Linked DNA regions of Bradyrhizobium diazoefficiens. The protein of the gene in region 1 binds, or shares a complex with, the protein of each later gene. Links are inferred from orthologs where the notes say so. Each region holds a gene or a part of one and is shown on either strand. Other genes may lie near its edges. The genes, in order: accB and accD.

Evidence for each region.
Region 2: the proteins of accB (region 1) and accD are in contact, whole or in part, in a solved structure (PDB 8UXZ), measured with the Escherichia coli proteins. The link is inferred for Bradyrhizobium diazoefficiens from one-to-one orthologs.

What each region holds. Positions count from the first base shown.
Region 1 is NZ_JAENXS010000002.1:797,900-808,496, forward strand. Bases 4,524-7,236 are described here. They hold accB (acetyl-CoA carboxylase biotin carboxyl carrier protein), read left to right. Parts: upstream 4,524-5,493; coding sequence 5,494-5,979; downstream 5,980-7,236. Other genes in these bases: JJE66_RS20590 (DUF1236 domain-containing protein), read left to right, coding at 4,524-4,761; aroQ (type II 3-dehydroquinate dehydratase), read left to right, coding at 4,989-5,456; accC (acetyl-CoA carboxylase biotin carboxylase subunit), read left to right, coding at 6,079-7,236. Outside these bases: JJE66_RS20575 (pyridoxal phosphate-dependent aminotransferase), read right to left, coding at 38-1,225; JJE66_RS20580 (M48 family metalloprotease), read left to right, coding at 1,398-2,807; JJE66_RS20585 (DsbA family protein), read left to right, coding at 2,926-3,693; more of JJE66_RS20590, read left to right, coding at 3,913-4,523; more of accC, read left to right, coding at 7,237-7,437; JJE66_RS20610 (CHASE3 domain-containing protein), read left to right, coding at 7,545-9,062; JJE66_RS20615 (response regulator), read left to right, coding at 9,059-9,499; JJE66_RS20620 (sensor histidine kinase), read left to right, coding at 9,496-10,597. UniProt on the Escherichia coli protein: This protein is a component of the acetyl coenzyme A carboxylase complex; first, biotin carboxylase catalyzes the carboxylation of the carrier protein and then the transcarboxylase transfers the carboxyl group to form malonyl-CoA.
Region 2 is NZ_JAENXS010000001.1:2,125,516-2,134,152, forward strand. Bases 1-2,979 are described here. They hold accD (acetyl-CoA carboxylase, carboxyltransferase subunit beta), read right to left. Parts: upstream 1,972-2,979; coding sequence 1,030-1,971; downstream 1-1,029. Other genes in these bases: JJE66_RS09935 (folylpolyglutamate synthase/dihydrofolate synthase family protein), read right to left, coding at 1-1,033; trpA (tryptophan synthase subunit alpha), read right to left, coding at 2,085-2,921. Also shown: JJE66_RS09950 (endonuclease domain-containing protein), read left to right, coding at 2,994-3,338; trpB (tryptophan synthase subunit beta), read right to left, coding at 3,418-4,635; JJE66_RS09960 (phosphoribosylanthranilate isomerase), read right to left, coding at 4,632-5,291; JJE66_RS09965 (lipopolysaccharide assembly protein LapA domain-containing protein), read right to left, coding at 5,372-5,764; JJE66_RS09970 (integration host factor subunit beta), read right to left, coding at 5,842-6,147; signal peptide peptidase SppA, read right to left, coding at 6,329-7,309; rpsA (30S ribosomal protein S1), read right to left, coding at 7,495-8,637.

The DNA.
Region 1 (10,597 bases):
ACAAGATGCACTCCGGAAGGCTGTTCGAAACTCGCGGCTATTTAAGCCAGTGAGCGATCCGGTCAACTGCCTCCCGCATCTCTGCAGCCGAGCGCGCGTAGGAGAATCGGATGAACGAGCGGCCATGGATCGGATCGAAATCGAGCCCCGGCGTTGCCGCAACGCGGGCCTGCTCCAGCATCTGCTTGGCGAAGTCGAAACTGTCCGAGGTGAAATCGGAGACATCGGCATAGAGATAGAACGCGCCGTCGGCCGGCAGGAACCGGGTCAGACCGGCCCTCGGCAATCCCTCGATCAGAATGCGGCGGTTTTCCTGATAGCCGTGCTTGATCTCCTCCATCTCGGCCGCACCATCGAAGGCGGCTTCAGCCGCAACCTGCGACAGCGACGGCACCGAGATCGAGAGGTTTTGCTGCAACCGCTCGATGGGGCGTACCAGGATGTCGGGCACGACCATCCAGCCGACGCGCCAGCCCGTCATGCAAAAATACTTCGAGAACGAGTTGATCACGAGTGCGTGCGGGGACAGCTGTGCCGCCGTCACTGCCGGAAACGCGTAGTCGAGCCCGTGATAGATCTCGTCGGAGATGAAACGGATGCCGGCATCTTCGGCCGCCGCGATCAGGCTGGCCAGAGCCTCCCTGGACATCATGGTTCCCGTCGGGTTGGCGGGACTGCCGACCAGCACGCCCTTGAGCGGCGCCTTGCGATGGGCGGCGAGCAGCGCCTCGCCGGTCAGCGCGTGGCGCGTCTCGTTGGTGGTCTCGATCAGCACCGGTTCGCAGCCGAGCGCGGTGAGGATGTGGCGGTAAGGCGGATAGCCCGGCACTGTCACCGCGACGCGATCGCCGGGCTCGAACATCGACAGGAAGGCCAGGATGAAGCCGCCGGAGGAGCCCGTGGTCACCACGACCCGGTCCGGAGCGACGTTGCAGCCATAGGCATCGCGATAATGCCGCGCGATGCGCGCGCGCAGGCTGGGAATGCCGAGCGCCGAGGTATAGTCGATCCGCCCCGCTTCGAGCGCCGCCTGCGCGGCCGCAATTGCAGTCTTCGGCGCGCCGGCCGCGGGCTGGCCGACCTCCATGTGGATGACATTTCCGCCGGCCGCCTCGATCCGGGCCGCTGCAGCCATCACGTCCATCACCATGAAGGGAGGAACATCACTGCGGCGGGACGGCTCGAGCCACTGCCCTACCCGGTTCCTCAATGTCGCATCGTGCATCGATTTCTGCTATTTCGCTGGCGGATCGGGCTGTCCGATCCGGAACAGGGCGCTTGCGCCCAAGACTGGCCGCATTATACGGCTCATAAGGGCATATCGCGTATCCGGTCCGCCGCCAATCGCCAAAACCAATCACAAAACTGCATTCAAATCGTTTGACCCAGACCGCTTGATGTTGCTCCAACTCGCATTGCGCAGGAAGGCTTCCGCGCTGACCACCCTCGTGACGGCAGCGGCGATGGTGCTGTCGCCATTCTCGGCGGCGCGGGCCCAGGAGGGCGGCAAGGGGCCGCCGGTCCTGCGCGACACCGAAACCGAACAATTGTTGCGCGAATACACGCGCCCGATCCTGCGCGCCGCCGGTCTGGAGAAGCAGAACATCCAGATGGTGATCATCAACGACAACTCGTTCAACGCGTTCGTCGCCGATGGCCACCGCATCTTCGTCAATTACGGCGCGATCCTCCAGTCGGAGACGCCGAACCAGCTGATCGGCGTGCTCGCGCACGAGACCGGGCATCTGGCGGGCGGCCATCTATCAAAGATGCGCGAGCAGCTCGCCAATGCCCAGACCCAGATGATCATCGCCATGCTGCTCGGCGCAGGCGCCCTGGTCGCAGGCGCCAGCCGCGGCTCGAACAGCCCCGGCAATAACGGGCTTGCCAATGCCGGCGCCGCCGCGATTGCCGGACCGGGCGAGATGATCCGCCGCTCGCTGCTCTCCTATCAGCGCCAGCAGGAGGAGAACGCTGACCGCGCCGGCGTGAAGTTCCTGACCGCGACCCAGCAGTCGCCGAGGGGCATGTACGAGACCTTCAGGCGCTTCACCAGCGAGAGCCTGTTCGCAGCACGTGGTGCCGACCCCTATCTCCAGTCGCATCCGATGCCCGCCGAGCGCGTCGCCGCACTCCAGCAATTCGCCAGCACCAGCCCGTATTGGGACAAGAAGGACGATCCCGCACTGCAGCTTCGCCATGACATGGTGCGCGCCAAGATCTCCGCCTTCATGGAGCGGCCGGAGCTCGTGTACCGCCGCTATCCCCTGACCAATGACAGCATGCCGGCACGCTATGCCCATGCTATCAGCACCTATCTGCACGGCGATTTGCGCAGCGCGCTAACCCAGATCGACGCGCTGATCGCGGTGCAGCCGAACAACCCGTACTTCTACGAGGTTCGTGGCCAGGCCCTGCTGGAGAGCGGCAAGCCGGCCGATGCCATCGCCCCGCTGCGCAAGGCGGTCCAGTTGTCGAACAACGCCCCCCTCATCGAGATGTTACTTGGGCAGGCGCTGGTTGGAACCGATAATAAGGCCTACACGGACGACGCCATTCGGATTCTCCGTGCAGCGGTGGGACGCGAGCCCGAAGCCCCTCTCGGCTATATGCAGCTCGCGATGGCCTATGGCCGAAAGGGAGACTATGCCGAGGCGGATCTCGCATCGGCCCAGGCCGCTTATCTGCGCGGCGACAACAAGACCGCTCGCGAACTCGCCACGCGCGCGAAAACCCGTTTCGCCGTCGGCACTCCCGGATGGGTCAAGGCCGACGATATCGTGGCGTCGAAACCGCCACGCAACTAGCATACAGGCGGCCAGAATGACGCCTGATCACGACAACTGCCGCTTTGACGTCACGACACTAGCTTAAGTCCGCCGGGACGTTTTTTTCGAAACCTGCTCTGGATAAGAGGATTTGCCAATGCCTTCGCTGCGCCTGCTCGCTCCCGCGCTGTTTGCTCTCGCCATGTTCGGCGCAACGACACCGGCTTCGGCCGACAGCTTCTCGGATGCCCAGCGCACCGACATCGAGGCCATCGTCAAGAACTACCTCGTCAGCCATCCCGAAGTGCTCGAGGAGGCCATGGGTGAGCTCAGCAAGCGCCAGGCCGCGGCCGAGACCGAGAAGCACGAAGCCAGCATCGCCCAAAACTCGGATGCGATCTTCAACTCGCCACGCCAGGTCGTGCTCGGCAACAAGGACGGCGACGTCACCTTCGTCGAGTTCTTCGACTACAATTGCGGCTACTGCAAGCGCGCGATGAGCGACATGCTCGACCTCATGAAGAGCGATCCGAAGCTGAAAATCGTGCTGAAGGAATTTCCGGTCCTGAGCCAGGGCTCGGTCGAAGCCGCACAAGTCGCGGTCGCCGTGCGCATGCAGGACCCCTCGGGCAAGAAATATCTCGACTTCCACCAGAAGCTGCTCGGCGGCCGCGGCGCTGCCGACAAGGCGCGCGCGCTTCAAGCTGCCAAGGAAGCCGGCCTCGACACTGCCAAGATCGAGAAGGACATCGCAAGCCCCGAGGTGCGCGCCACCATCGAGGAGAACTTCAAGCTCGCCGAAGCGATGGGCATGAACGGCACGCCGAGCTACGTAATCGGCAAGCAGATCGTGGTCGGCGCCGTCGGCCTCGACGGCCTCAAGGAAAAGATCGGCATTGCCCGCTGCGGCAAAGCGACCTGCTGACGCAGGCTTGCAACGCGCGCGCGCAACGAAGCCGGCTGAAAAGCCGGCCTTTTTCGTTGGCCAAAGCTCTGCACAAATCCTGGCGTGAATCCGGCGCGGGCGTTCATCCCGCATTTAGGAAACAAATGCTTGGGAACAGCAGATGTTCCGGAACAACTCAAATCTCCTTTCGTTGGTGGCGCGGGCAATGACGCAAAAGAAACACGTGAGGAGAATTCAATGTCTAATCGCTTTATGATCTCGGTTGCCGCACTCGCGCTCGTCGCGGGCACCGGACTGGCGAACGCACAGGGGACGAACCGCGAAAGCGGCGCCGGCGCGCAGCCGACGCAGCACTCGCAGTCCTCGGGCGCGGCCGAACACGGCAGCTCGATGGGCAAGGAATCCAGCCATGAGAAGGGCACCGTCGGCCAGGCTGGGGGCTCCAGCACCATGAAGTCCGGCGCTGCGGCTGAGGAGAAGTCCTCGGGCGCCACGAAGGACGAGCACTCCGGCCGTGAGATGAACAAGAACGCGGCCGAGGAGAAGTCCGGTGCAACCAAGGGCCGCGACGAGCATGCCCAGGGCCAGATGGACAAGTCCCAGCAGGACAAGTCCAAGAGCATGAGCCAGGACACCAGCAAGTCCGGCGCGAAGGACATGAAGGCTGAAGGCCGCGAAGGTCGCGACACCAATCAGAAGGCCGAGGGCAGCAAGACCGGCACCTCGACCAACAACGCCGAGAATCGCCAGGGCAACGAGACGCGCACCAACCAGAACGCCCAGGGCGAAGCGAACTCGCGGACCACGGTCGGCCAGGCCGGCGCGGGCGCCAAGCTCTCGACGGAGCAGCGCACCCAGATCACGTCCGTGATCCGGGACGAGCACGTGAAGCCCGTCGAGCACGTGAACTTCTCGATCTCCGTCGGCACCCGCGTGCCGCGCGAGGGGATCGAATTTCACACCCTGCCGTCGCGGGTCGTGACGATCTATCCGGAGTGGCGCGACTATCGCTACATCGTGGTCCACAATCAGCTCGTGATCGTCGATCCCAACACTTACGAGATCGTGGCCGTTCTCGACGTGTAAGGGCTGAGACCGTTAAGCTCTTGGGGGCGGGCAGCGATGCCCGCCCCTTTGCGTTCGCCGGCAGCCACGCTTTGGACTGGTTAACAAGCAATTTCCGTGGTTTCCGCACAGGTTTTTGCACACTGGATGAGGTGTCTGATGCGGTCCCGGAGGCCCTTCAAGGCTTCCCCTAGGTCACTTTGTTACCTATAACCCCCGCCACGCCGAAACACCTTTCCGGGACAGGAATGGCCGAAGCAGCAACCGACACGATCCTCGTTCTCAACGGGCCGAACCTCAACATGTTGGGGACGCGCGAGCCCGAGAAGTACGGCCATGCGACGCTGGCCGACGTCGAGGCGCTATGCCGGGAGACGGCCGCGACCTTCGGCCTCAAGGCCGACTGCCGGCAGTCCAACCGCGAAGGCGAGCTGATCGACTTCATCCACGAGGCTCACGCCCGCAAGATGAAGGGCATCATCATCAATGCCGGCGGCTATTCGCACACCTCGATCGCTCTGCACGACGCGTTGCTCGCGGTGCAGATCCCGACGGTCGAAGTGCACGTGACCAACATCCACGCCCGCGAGAGTTTCCGTCACCACTCCTACACCGCGCGCGCGGCTTTCGCCTCGCTGTGCGGCTTCGGCATCGAGGGCTATCGCCTCGCCATCCAGGGCCTTGCCGCCAAGGTCGGCACCAAGCCCAAAGCCTGACGCTCCCTCCTCACACAGAACATTCGGATCAAAGAACATGGCGCGCCAGCCAGACGACAAAGCAGCCGCAAAGTTTTCCAGCGAGGATTCCGCGCTCGTTCGCGAGCTCGCTCTGCTACTCGATGAGACCAGCCTCACCGAGATCGAGATCGAGCGCGCGGGCCTGCGCCTGCGCGTTGCCCGCAACATCAGCGTTGCCGCGACCATGCCCGTTCCGGTGGCGCATGCGGCTCCCGCGCTCGTCGCGGCACCAGCCGCTGCCCCTGCCGCGCCAGACATGTCGAAGCATCCGGGCGCCCTGACCTCGCCAATGGTCGGCACCGCCTATTGGGCACCGGAGCCCGGCGCCAAGCCGTTCATCGAGGTCGGCTCGAAGGTCTCGGTCGGCCAGACGCTGCTGATCATCGAAGCAATGAAGACCATGAACCAGATCCCCTCGACGCGTGCCGGTACGGTGACGCAGATCCTGGTCGAGGACGGCCAGCCGGTCGAGTTCGGCGAGCCGCTGGTGATTATTGAGTGACGCGAATGGGGAGTAGCGAATAGCGAATGGTATGACCGTTCCCTGCTCGCTATTCGCCGCTCGCTATCCGCTATTCCCCTGTTCGCCCTTCGAGGCACCATGTTCGACAAGATCCTCATAGCCAATCGCGGCGAGATCGCCCTTCGCATCCTGCGGGCCTGCAAGGAGCTCGGGATCGCGACCGTCGCCGTGCACTCCACCGCCGACGCGGACGCCATGCATGTGCGCCTGTCGGACGAGAGCGTCTGCATTGGGCCGCCGCCGTCCAAGGACAGCTACCTCAACGTGCCCGCGCTGCTCGCGGCCTGCGAGATCACCGGCGCGGACGCAGTGCATCCCGGCTACGGCTTCCTGTCGGAGAACGCACGCTTCGCCGAGATCCTTGCCGAGCACAATCTGCAGTTCATCGGCCCCAAGGCCGAGCACATCCGCCTGATGGGCGACAAGATCGAGGCCAAGAAGACCGCCAAGAAGCTCGGCATCCCCGTGGTGCCCGGCTCCGACGGTGCGGTTGGGCCCGGCGACGACGCGATGGCGATTGCGAGGACAATCGGTTTCCCGGTTCTGGTGAAGGCGGCTGCCGGCGGCGGCGGCCGCGGCATGAAGGTCGCGCAGAGCGAGGCTGATCTCCAGCTGGCGCTATCGACCGCTGCCAACGAGGCCAAATCGGCCTTCGGCGACGCTTCCGTCTATCTCGAAAAATACCTCCAGAAGCCGCGCCATATCGAGATCCAGATCCTCGGCGACGGCCGTGGCGGCGCCATCCATCTCGGCGAACGCGACTGCTCGCTGCAGCGGCGCCACCAGAAAGTCTGGGAGGAAGGCCCCTCGCCCGTGCTGGCAGCCGCCGCGCGCGCCAAGATCGGCGAGACCTGCGCGAAGGCGATGCGCGAGATGAAATATCTCGGCGTCGGCACCATCGAGTTCCTGTTCGAGGACGGCGAGTTCTACTTCATCGAGATGAACACGCGCATCCAGGTCGAGCATCCCGTCACCGAGAGCATCACCGACATCGATCTCGTGCTGGAGCAGATCCGTATCGCCGCCGGCGGCGATCTGCCGGCGAAGCAGAGCGAGATCCAGATCATCGGCCACGCCATCGAGTGCCGCATCAATGCGGAGAACCCGCAGACCTTCCGTCCCTCGCCGGGCCGCATCACGCAGTATCATCCGCCAGGCGGCCTCGGCGTCCGCATCGATTCCGCGGTCTATCAGGGCTACACGATCCCGCCTTATTACGACTCTCTCGTCGGCAAGCTGATCGTCCACGGCAAGACCCGCGCCGAGTGCCTGATGCGGCTGCGCCGGGCATTGGACGAGATGGTGGTCGAGGGCATCGAGACCACGCTGCCCCTGTTCCGCGACCTGGTACGTCAACCATCCATTATCGACGGCGACTACCACATCCACTGGCTGGAACAGTATCTCGCAGGCCAGGCGGAACCGACTGCGAAATAACCTTCTCGGCCCATGGAACCCTTTGAGCCCAATCGCATTAGGGACGATTGGGGACAGTTCCAAGGGGGCGTTTTGAATTCCGTTGTTTTGTGCAAGGCGAGAGCGTCGTGACGGCGGAGGCTCTCCGACGGCGTGCAATTTGGCAGATCCTGCTATTCGCGGCAGGACTTGTGGTGCTGACCGTGATCAGCGCCGGCTCAGTCTATCTCGTCAACCAAGCCCGAGACGACAGCAAATGGGTGGTTCACACCATCGAGGTGGAGAACCGGATCAATGGTCTGCTGCTCGAAGTCCGGCGCGCCGAGAGCGACCTGCGCGGCTATCTCCTGACGCTGGGACCAGAATTCCAGGACGATTACGAGAAGGCCGTCGCCGCAATCATTCCTGCGCTTGACCGTGTCACGCGCCTCACCGGCGACAATCCCGCACAGCGCGATGGCATCGAGAAGCTGAGTGCGGCGATCGAGACCCGCCTCGGCCAATTTGCGCGCGAGATCGATCTTATCAGGCAGGGCCAGCCCGACAAGGCCGCGGCGCTGGTCCGCGAAGCGGCCGCTGGCAACACCACCGCCGCGATCGGCAGCCTCGCAGGCGAGATGATCGCCGAGGAGGAACGGCTTTTTCGGATTCGTTCGGCGAACGCCGACCGCAGCCAGACGTTCGCCGCGTCGATGACCGGCATCGGCTCCGGCCTCGTAGTGGTGTTCGCCCTGCTCTCGGTCTGGCTGGTGAGGCGCTCTGCCGGCGCCCGCGACGACGCCGAGACGCGCCTACGCGAAGCCAACCTCAATCTCGAGGCCACCGTCGACGATCGCACGGCAGATCTGCGCGAAGCCAACAACGAGATCCAGCGCTTTGCCTATATCGTCAGCCACGATCTGCGCTCGCCGCTGGTCAACATCATGGGCTTCACCAGCGAGCTCGAAGAATTGGGCAAGAACATTTTTCGACGGATCGGAGGGCTCACCGGCGTGCCGGCGGACGGTCCGTCCCTGGATGTCGGCGACATGCCGCTCGACGGCCCCGACAAGCAGCTTTCGGCGGACTTTTCCGAAGCGCTCGGCTTCATCAAATCCTCGATCGCCCGGATGGACCGGCTGATCTCTGCGATCCTCAACCTCACCCGCGAGGGTCGGCGTGAGTTCCAGCCGGAGAGGATCGATACGCGCGACTTCGTCGAGACCATCGTGTCGTCGCTGGCGCATCAGACCGCCGAAGCGCACGCCGAGATCCACATCGAGCCGCTGCCGAATATCGTCAGCGACCGCCTTGCGCTGGAGCAGATCTTCTCCAATCTGATCGATAACGCGATCAAGTATCTGAAGAACGGCGTGCCCGGCGAGATCAGAATTCGCGGGCGCACCAAGCTCGGCTACGCTATCTTCGAAATCAGCGATAACGGCCGCGGTATCGATCCGAAGGATCATCAGCGGATTTTCGACCTGTTCCGCCGGGCGGGAACCCAGGACAAGCCCGGCCAAGGCATCGGTCTTGCGCATGTACGTGCACTCGTGCGTCGTCTCGGCGGCACGATGTCGGTATCGTCGGAACTGAACGCGGGCAGCACCTTCACGATCACGCTGCCCATCAACTGGAACGCCAGCAACCGGAACGCGGACCAATGACACTGCCGGTCACCATCATCATGATCGAGGACGACGAGGGCCACGCCCGGCTGATCGAGCGCAATATCCGCCGCTCCGGGGTCAACAACGAGATCGTGTCGTTCACCAACGGCACCGAGGCGATGAAGCACATGTTCGGCGCCGACGGCAGCGGGCTGGCCCAGAAGGGCAACGCGCTCCTGATCCTGCTCGACCTCAACCTGCCCGACATGAGCGGGATCGATATCCTGAAGCAGATCAAGGAAAACAAATATCTCAAGGCTTCGCCCGTGGTGGTGCTGACCACGACCGACGACAGCCAGGAGATCAAGCGCTGCTACGAGCTCGGCTGCAACGTCTACATCACCAAACCCGTCAACTACGAGAATTTCGCCAACGCCATCCGGCAGCTCGGCCTGTTCTTCTCGGTCATCCAGGTCCCGCCCGCCGCCTCATGACCCAGCCCATGCCAACACTGCTCTATATCGACGACGACGCAGCACTGGCGCGCCTGGTCGATCGTGGCTTGACGCGACGCGGCTACAAGGTCGTTCATGCCGCGAGCGGCGAGGAAGGCCTCGATCGCATCCGCCGCGCCAGCACCCAAGGCTCCGAGGGCTGCATCGATGTGGTGGCGCTCGATCAGTACATGCCGGGTCTCGACGGGCTCGAGACGCTCGAGCAGATCATGGCGATCCCGGACGCTCCGCCGGTGGTCTTCGTCACGGCCTCGCAGGATTCCAGCATCGCGGTCACCGCGCTGAAGGCGGGTGCGGCCGACTATCTGGTCAAGGACGTCAAGGGTGACTTCATCCCGCTGCTGCATGTCGCGGCCGAAGGCGCGCTGCGCCAGGCCGCATTGCAGCGCGCGCGCGAGGAAGCCGAGGCCGAGATCCATGCCTCGCGCGACCGCTACGCGGCGCTTGCCGCCGAGCGCGAACTGCTGCTGCGCGAGGTCAACCACCGCGTCGGCAATTCGCTCCAGATCATCGCCTCGCTGCTGCATTTGCAGGCGAGCTCCGCCGCCCGGGAAGAGGTCAAGGCCGCGCTGACCAACGCGATGGGCCGCGTCGCCGCCGTCGCCCAGGTGCACCGCCGCCTCTACACCTCGCAGGATCTGAAGAGCGTGGTGCTCAACCAGTATCTGGACTCCCTGCTCGAGGATCTCAGGCGTTCCGCCGAAGGCAACCGGATGTCGCGCCTGACGGTGAAGGCCGAGCCGATCGAGATCGACCCGGACCGTGCCGTCGCCGTCGGTATCATCGTCAACGAGCTGGTGATGAACGCGGTGAAATACGCCTATCCCGACGGCGCCGGCCCCATTCATGTCGAGCTGACCTCGCAGGGAGACGATCTGCTGCTGTCGATCAGCGATGACGGCGTCGGCGACAAGGTCAAGGCCGACCCGCGCTCCACCGGCATGGGCCAGCGCATCGTCGCGGCCATGGCCTCCAAGCTGGACGCCACTGTCGAGCGCGATCCCAACCATTCCGGAACCCGCATCATCCTGCGGTTCCGCCGCACCCCCGCCGCAGCCGACAAGGCGAACAGCGCCG
Region 2 (8,637 bases), on another replicon or contig:
ACACCCGCTCTTCGAGATCGCCGAGTGCGGCGGCGGCGACCCGGCCGCCCTCGGCATTGTGGCCGCCATCGAGCCAGATCTCTGACCCCTGCGGCCCCCAGGAGAGCAGTTCGCCCGAGGTGATGCGCTGCATCCGCGCCGGCCATTCGGCACCGACAATGCCGGCCTCGAATGCCGCCTGGTTGACCTTGAAAGTCGAAATCGCGCGCAGCGTCGCGATCGCAAGGCCGGCATTGTCGAACTGATGACGGCCGAACAGGCGCGGCGCCGCCAGATCCATCAGGCCGCGCTCGTCGGAATAGACCAGACGGCCACGCTCGACATTGACATGCCAGCTTTCGCCGGCCGCAAACAGCGGCGCGCGCATTCGCTTGGCCTCCGCCTCAATGACCGCGATCGCCTCAGGCATCTGCTCGGCGCAAACCACGGGTACGCCGCGCTTGATGATCGCCGCCTTCTCGCCCGCAATCGACGTCAGCGTATCGCCGAGGAAGTCCATGTGGTCCATGCTGATCGGCGTGATCACGCAGGCCGCAGGCTGATCGACCACATTGGTCGAGTCGAGCCGGCCGCCGAGCCCGACTTCAAGCAACACGGCATCGGCGGGATTTTGCGCGAACAGATGGAAGGCGGCCGCGGTCTTCAGCTCAAAGACAGTGGCGGGCTCGCCGGCATTGACGCGCTCGACCTCTTGCAGCGCCGCGCACAATTCGTCGTCGCTAACGAGCACGCCGCCACCGGGGCGGCCGAGGCGGAAACATTCGTTGATGCGAACCAGATAGGGCGAGGTGTAGGCGTGGACGCGCAAGCCCGCCGCCTCCAGCGTCGCGCGCAGATAGGCAACCGTCGAGCCCTTGCCGTTGGTGCCGGCGACGTGGATCACCGGCGGCAGCTTGCGTTCGGGATGACCGAGCCGCTCGAGCAGGCGGTGCATCCGCTCGAGCCCGAGATCGATGCGCTTTTGATGCAGGGCCGACAGCCGCCCGATCAATTCGTCGAGCGACGGCTTTGCGCTGTCGGAGGACGCGTTCACGCGTGCGGCGCAGCCGGCGCCGTCTCAGCGGCCGATACGATCTGCGCAGGGCTGACGACGGGCTGCATTGATTTCGACGCATTCTCCTGCGCTGGCGCCCTGGTCAGCAGGCGGCATAGCCGCGCCAAGGTCGGACGCAATTCATGGCGATGCACGACCATGTCGACCATGCCGTGCTCTTTGAGATATTCGGCGCGCTGGAAGCCCTCAGGCAGCTTTTCGCGAATGGTCTGCTCGATCACGCGCGCGCCGGCAAAGCCGATCAGCGCGCCGGGCTCGGCGATCTGCACGTCGCCGAGCATCGCGTAGGACGCTGTGACGCCGCCGGTGGTCGGGTTGGTCAGCACGACGATATAGGGCTGCTTGGCCTCGCGCAGCATCTGCACGCCGACCGTGGTGCGCGGCATCTGCATCAGCGACAGGATGCCTTCCTGCATGCGCGCGCCGCCGGATGCGGCGAACACGATGAAGGGCGACTTCTTCTCGACCGCGAGCTCGAGCCCGCGCACGAGGGCTTCACCGGCAGCCATGCCGAGCGAGCCGCCCATGAAATCGAAATCCTGCACGGCGACGACGACGGCGGCGCCTTCGAGCTTGCCATAGCCGATCTTGACCGCGTCGTTCAGATTGGTGCGCGCCCGCGCATCCTTGATGCGATCGACATACTTCTTCTCATCACGAAACTTCAGCGGGTCGGGCGTGACGTCGGGCAAGGCGACATCGAACCAGGTCTCGTTGTCGAAGATCGACTTGAGCCGCGCCACCGCGCCCATGCGCATGTGGTAGTTCGAGCCGGGGATGACGAACTGGTTGGCCTCGACGTCCTTGTAGAACACGAGCTGCCCGGAATCCGGACACTTGATCCACAGATTCTCCGGCGTCTCCCGCCGCAGCATGTTGCGGATCTTCGGCCGGACCACATTGGTAAGCCAGTTCATGGTTTGCTCCGATGTGCTGGCCCCAGTGGGGACCGCCTGAAGGGATATATATGGCGACCGGGCCATTGCCCGGCAAGCCGCCGTGTCGCCCGCCTTGGCAGCGGAATTGTGGCTTATTCGGCCGTCTGTTGCGCGCCCTTGACGCCCTGGGCCAGGACCGCCGTCAGCTCAGCCACGGCGTTGACGGTTTTGGCGGTCGCGCGGTCGTCCGCATCGAGGCTGTTCTTGAGCGCATCAACCAGCGCGGTACCGACCACCGAACCATCGGCCTTCTCGGCAATGGCGCGCGCCGCCTCCGGCGTGCGGATGCCGAAACCAACGCAGATCGGCAGCTTGGTATGCCGCTTGATGCGCGCGACAGCTTCACCGACAGTATTCGCATCCGCAGCCGCGGCACCGGTGATGCCGGCGATAGAGACGTAATAGACAAAGCCTGACGTGTTCGCGAGCACCGCGGGCAGGCGCTTGTCGTCGGTGGTCGGGGTCGCGAGGCGAATGAAGTTCAGGCCCGCCTTCAGCGCGGGAATGCAAAGCTCGTCGTCTTCCTCCGGCGGCAGATCGACGATGATCAGGCCGTCAACGCCGGCCGTCTTGGCATCAGCCAAAAACTTGTCGACGCCGTAAATGTAGATCGGATTGTAATAGCCCATCAGCACCAGCGGCGTGACATTGTCGTCCTTGCGGAAGCCGCGCACGAGGTCGAGCGTCTTCTTCAACGTCATTCCGTTCTTGAGCGCGCGCAAGCCCGCAGCCTGAATCGAGGGACCATCCGCCATCGGGTCGGTGAAGGGAATGCCGAGCTCGATCACATCGGCGCCGGCCTTGGGCAGCGCCTTGACGATATTGAGCGACGTCGTGAGATCGGGATCACCGGCCATCACATAGGTGACAAAGGCCGAGCGGCCCGCTTTCTTCAACTCGGCGAAACGGGTGTCGATACGCGTGGTCATGATTCCGCGGCCGCTGTGCTATACCTCTCCCCGTCGGGGAGAGGTCGGCTGCGAAGCAGCCGGGTGAGGGGGATGGAAAGGTTCAAGTCGAGAGCACGAAGGCTCCGCGAGTCGCAGACAAGCGCAGAAGCGAAGCTTTGGCAGGCGCTACGCAACCGGCAGCTCGCTCGCTGGACGTTTCGCCGCCAGCACCCTGTCGATCGATACGTCGTTGATTTCGTGACGCTGGACGGAAAACTGATCATTGAGGTCGACGGCGTCACGCATTCCAGCCCGACCGAGATCGAACGCGATGAAGCCAGGACCAAGGTGCTCGAGGCCTGCGGGTTCTTCGTCCTGCGCGTCTCGAACACGGATGTGTACGAAAATCTCGAGGGCGTGCTCGAGCTCGTCCGGACATCACTAAGGTTCGAGTGAGTGGAGAGGCCCCTCACCCGGCTGTTTCGCAGCCGACCTCTCCCCGACGGGGAGAGGTGAAGAGAGTGCGACACTCGCCTCACTTGCTCTTGCCCTTCAGGATATCGCCGACCTGCGGGACGTCCTTATCGCCGCGGCCGGAGAGATTGACGACCATCAGGTGATCCTTCGGCCGCTTCGGCGCGAGCTCCATCACTTTGGCGATGGCGTGGGCAGGCTCGAGCGCGGGAATGATGCCTTCGAGCTTCGAGAGCAGCTGGAACGCGGCGAGCGCCTCGTCATCGGTCGCGGAGAGATAGTTGACGCGCCCGATCTCGTGCAGCCAGGAATGCTCGGGGCCGATGCCGGGATAGTCGAGGCCGGCCGAGATCGAATGCGCGTCCTGGATCTGGCCGTCGGCATCCATCAGCAGATAGGTGCGGTTGCCGTGCAGCACGCCGGGGCGCCCGCCGGCGATCGATGCGGCATGCAATTGCGTCAGCCCGTGCCCTGCGGCTTCGACGCCAAAAATCTCGACGGTGGAATCGTCGAGGAAGGGATGAAACAGGCCCATCGCATTCGAGCCGCCGCCAATGCAGGCAACCAGCGAATCCGGCAGGCGTCCCTCGACCTCCTGCATCTGCACCTTGGTCTCGTTGCCGATGATGGATTGGAAGTCGCGCACCAGTGTCGGATAGGGATGCGGGCCGGCCACCGTGCCGATGCAGTAGAATGTGTCGTGCACGTTGGTGACCCAGTCGCGCAGCGCCTCGTTCATGGCGTCCTTCAGCGTGCGCGTGCCCGACTGCACCGGCATCACCTTGGCGCCCAGCATCTCCATGCGGATCACGTTGGGCTGCTGCCGCTCGACGTCGACGGCGCCCATATAGACCACGCAGTCGAGGCCGAAGCGCGCGCACAGCGTCGCGGTGGCGACGCCATGCTGGCCGGCGCCGGTCTCAGCGATGATGCGCTTCTTGCCCATGCGCCGCGCCAGCATGATCTGGCCCAGCACGTTGTTGACCTTGTGCGAACCGGTGTGGTTGAGCTCTTCGCGCTTGAGGTAGATCTTGGCGCCGCCGAGATGGTCGGTGAGGCGCTCGGCGAAATAGAGCGGCGAGGGCCGCCCGACATAATTTTTGAGATAGCCGTTCATCTCGGCCTGGAATGCCGGGTCGGCCTTGGCCGCGGTGTAGGCCTTTTCCAGATCGAGGATCAGCGGCATCAAGGTTTCGGCAACGAAGCGTCCGCCGAAAATGCCGAAATGGCCGCGCTCGTCGGGCCCGCTACGGTAGGAATTTGGCTTGGCGATGTTCATCGAACGCTCAACTCTTGGGTGACGCGCGCGGCGCGAATGAAGGCCTTGATCAACTCCGGATCCTTGACGCCCGGGGTGCTCTCGACACCCGAGGACACGTCGACACCGCCAGCACCGGTGACGCGGAGGGCCTCCGCAACGTTGTCGGCATGAAGCCCGCCGGAGACCATGTAGGGCAGCTTGAGATCGAGATTTTCGAGCAGGTGCCAGTCGAAGGGCTCGCCGAGACCGCCGGGCCGGGTCGCCTCTTTCGGCGCGCGCGCGTCGAACAGGATGCGGTCGGCCACCGCGGCATAGCCAGGCAGCACCGCAAGATCGACTGCGGTTGCGACCGGGACCGCCTTCAGGACGGGGCGATCGAATCTCTGCCTGATGTCGCGCAGCCGCGCCACGCTCTCCTTGCCGTGGAGTTGAAACATGTCCGGCGACAGCGCGTCCATGATGTTGTCGAGGGTGGCATCGTCGGCATCGACCGTGAGCGCGACCGTGAGCGCGCGCCGCTTCACCTGGCGGCCGAGATCACGCCCCGTCTCCAGCGACACATGCCGCGGCGACGGCGGAAAGAACACGAACCCCACCATGTCGGCGCCCGCGTCGAGCGCCGTTTCGAGCGTCTCGCGCGTAGACAGGCCACAGATTTTGACGAGCAGGGACATGATCTCGAAGGTATGGGCTCAAAACGGGTGAAGGCTGCGGATGCGCGGCCGGAAAACAGGGTTTTCGGTCGGGGCCGCTTCTACAACGTCGCGCGCTGCTTGTCTCGCCCGACGGGCCCGTAAAGGCCCACCCCGGAGGGCACCGGCAGGCGCTGGGACTCGGGCTTTGCTGGGGCCGTCTGGGCCCGCAGATCGGTCAGCTCGACCCGGGCGGCTCTCGCATCCGCCTCATGCCGGCGCGCGGCACGCCGCCAATGCCGCTGGCCGAACCAGACGGCGCAGCCGCCGACGATGACGCCCAAGGCGGCCACCAGGATCAGCAGCAGGAACAGCGGCAGCGTGACCGACAGGGCCGGATCAGCCGCCATGAAGGGATCGAAAGAGACGGTGACGAAATGCCGGTTGGCAACCGCAAAGGTCACCAGGATCAGGCCCAGCGGAATCACGATCAACGCGGTCAGGAACTTTCGCATCGCGATCGCTCGTCTTGAATCAAGCTTGCTGCCGCATCATGCGGCCGTTCGGTTAAGCCCGGACGACAGCGGCTTCTTTAGTCCGGCGCGCCCGGATCCGGATGGTCGCGATTGAGCCGCTCGCGCATTTCCTTGCCGGTCTTGAAGAACGGGACGCTCTTCTGATCGACGGGGACATGAGCGCCGGTGCGCGGATTGCGACCGGCACGCGCGGGGCGGTGCTTGACCGAGAAGGCGCCGAAGCCGCGCAGCTCGACGCGGTCACCGCGCGCAAGTGCCGCTACGATCTCCTCGAGAATCGCATTCACAATGTTCTCGACATCCCGCTGGTACAGATGCGGGTTGTGCTCGGCGATACGCTGAACAAGTTCGGATTTGATCATCGAGAGATAGGACCCGGGAGCGTGCGGATGACCATTTCCGTGAAAATACCGTGATCTGTCAAGACGCTAAATGAAGGTTGAGCGTCGTGAAAATGCGTGACAAATGCCGAGAAAGCGGGCTGGGCGCCTACCCGCAAGACGGGAAAAAGGTCCGAAGCTCGCCTGGCGCCACCTTTTCCGGTCAATTCGACGCAGCCGGCTGCCACAAGGCCAGCATGCCATCCATCCCGACGCGATCGACCGCCTGCGCAACGCCGGTTTGCGCGATCTGATGCGCAATCGAGCCTAATCCAAGCCCTTCCAGCGTCACGGCGGCAGCCGCCTTGAGGAACGGCAGATCGCCAAAGCGCGGCTCGAGCTTGTAATCGCGCACCGAAAGGCCCTTCTTGACGCCCTTCTGCTCCTCGAGCCAGGCCACGGCGGTCTTCTCGTCGCCGAGCTGATCGATCAGCTTGAGATCGATCGCCTGGCGGCCAGTAAAGACGCGGCCATCGACAACTTTTTCGAGCTGCGTGTCATCCATGCCACGGCGTTGCTTCACCAGATCCTTGAACCAGGCATAGGAATCCTTCACCAGCGCATCCAGCGCGGCGCGCGCTTCCGGGCTGGTCGGCTCAAAGCCGTTGGGCGCAGCCTTCAAGGGCGTGGACTTCACTTCCTCGACCCTGACGCCGATGGTCTTCAAGAGTTCCGAGACGTTCGGAAATTGGAACAGCACGCCGATCGAGCCGACCAGCGAACTCTGCTGGGCGATGATGTGGTCGCTCGCAATCGCGGTGATGTAGCCGCCCGACGCCGCAAGCCCCTCGACCACGACAACCAGCGGCTTCTTCGCCTTCAGCCGCGTCAGCGAGTCGTAGAGCTGCTCGGATCCTGCGGTGGTGCCACCGGGCGAATTGATGTGAACGATAACGGCTGCGGCCTGCGAATTCTCCAGTCGCTCCAGCGCCCGCGTGCGCTCGGCATCGCTGCGGATCAGGCCCTCGATCTGCACGCGCGCGATTGAGCCGGCGGAAGCGAAGCTGCCGCGCGCGCCCGGTGTCACGACCAGCGCAAAGCCCGCGATCGCCGCGATCGCGATCAGCGCGGCCATCACACGCCAGAACGTCAGCTTGCGGCGGATCCTGCGGCGATCGACGATGATGTCCGAATCGAGCGACATCGAGATATCTCCAAGTGAAAGGCCGCGGGCGTTGTGCCGTCACAACGTGACCAATGGCTTGTCTGGATACATCAATTGCGGCGCAATTTGAAGAAAACAAGGCCCCGCATCGCCCGGACAAGGCCACAACAAAAAAGCCCCGGCTCGCGCCGGGGCTTCGATGTCTGGCGAACCGAAAGGTTCGCTTACTTGCTGTCGCGGTTCTTGAGCGCGGTGCCCAGGATGTCGCCGAGCGTCGCCCCCGAATCGGAGGAGCCGTACTGCGCGATGGCTTCCTTCTCTTCGGCGACTTCGAGCGCCTTGATCGACACCTGGACCTTGCGGGCCTTCTTGTCGAACTGGATCACGCGGGCATCGACCTTCTCGCCGACGGCGAAGCGTTCGGCGCGCTGATCGTTGCGGTCACGCGCGAGCTCCGAGCGCTTGACGAAGGTGGTGAAGTCGGTACCGGCGATCTTCACCTCGATACCGCTTTCCTTCACTTCGAGCACTTCGCAGGTCACGACCGCGCCCTTCTTGACATCGCCCGGCTCGGCGAATGGGTCGCCTTCGAGCTGCTTGATGCCGAGCGAGATGCGCTCCTTCTCGACGTCCACATCGAGCACCACGGCCTTGACCACGTCGCCCTTCTTGTAGTTGTCGATCACCTGCTCGCCCGGAAGCTTCCAGTCGAGGTCGGAGAGATGGACCATGCCGTCGACGTCGCCCTCGAGGCCCAGGAACAGACCGAACTCGGTCTTGTTCTTGACTTCGCCCTCGACCGTCGAACCGGTCGGATGACCTTCGACGAAGACCTCCCACGGGTTGCGCATCGTCTGCTTGAGGCCGAGCGAGATGCGGCGCTTGACGGAATCGACTTCCAGCACCTGCACGTCGACTTCCTGCGAGGTCGACACGATCTTGCCGGGGTGCATGTTCTTCTTGGTCCACGACATCTCGGAGACGTGGATCAGACCTTCGATGCCCGGCTCGAGCTCGACGAAGGCGCCGTAGTCGGTGATGTTAGTGACACGGCCAGTGAAGCGCGCACCCAGCGGGTACTTGGCTTCGATGCCCTGCCACGGATCGTCCAGCAGCTGCTTCATGCCCAGCGAGATGCGGTGCGTCTCGTGGTTGATCTTGATGATCTTGACCTTCACGGTCTGGCCGATCGAGAGCACCTCGGTCGGGTGGTTGACGCGGCGCCACGCGATGTCGGTGACGTGCAGCAGGCCGTCGATGCCGCCGAGATCAACGAAGGCACCGTAATCGGTGATGTTCTTGACCACGCCGTCGATGACCTGGCCCTCTTCGAGGTTCTGCACCAGCTCCTGACGCTGCTCGGCGCG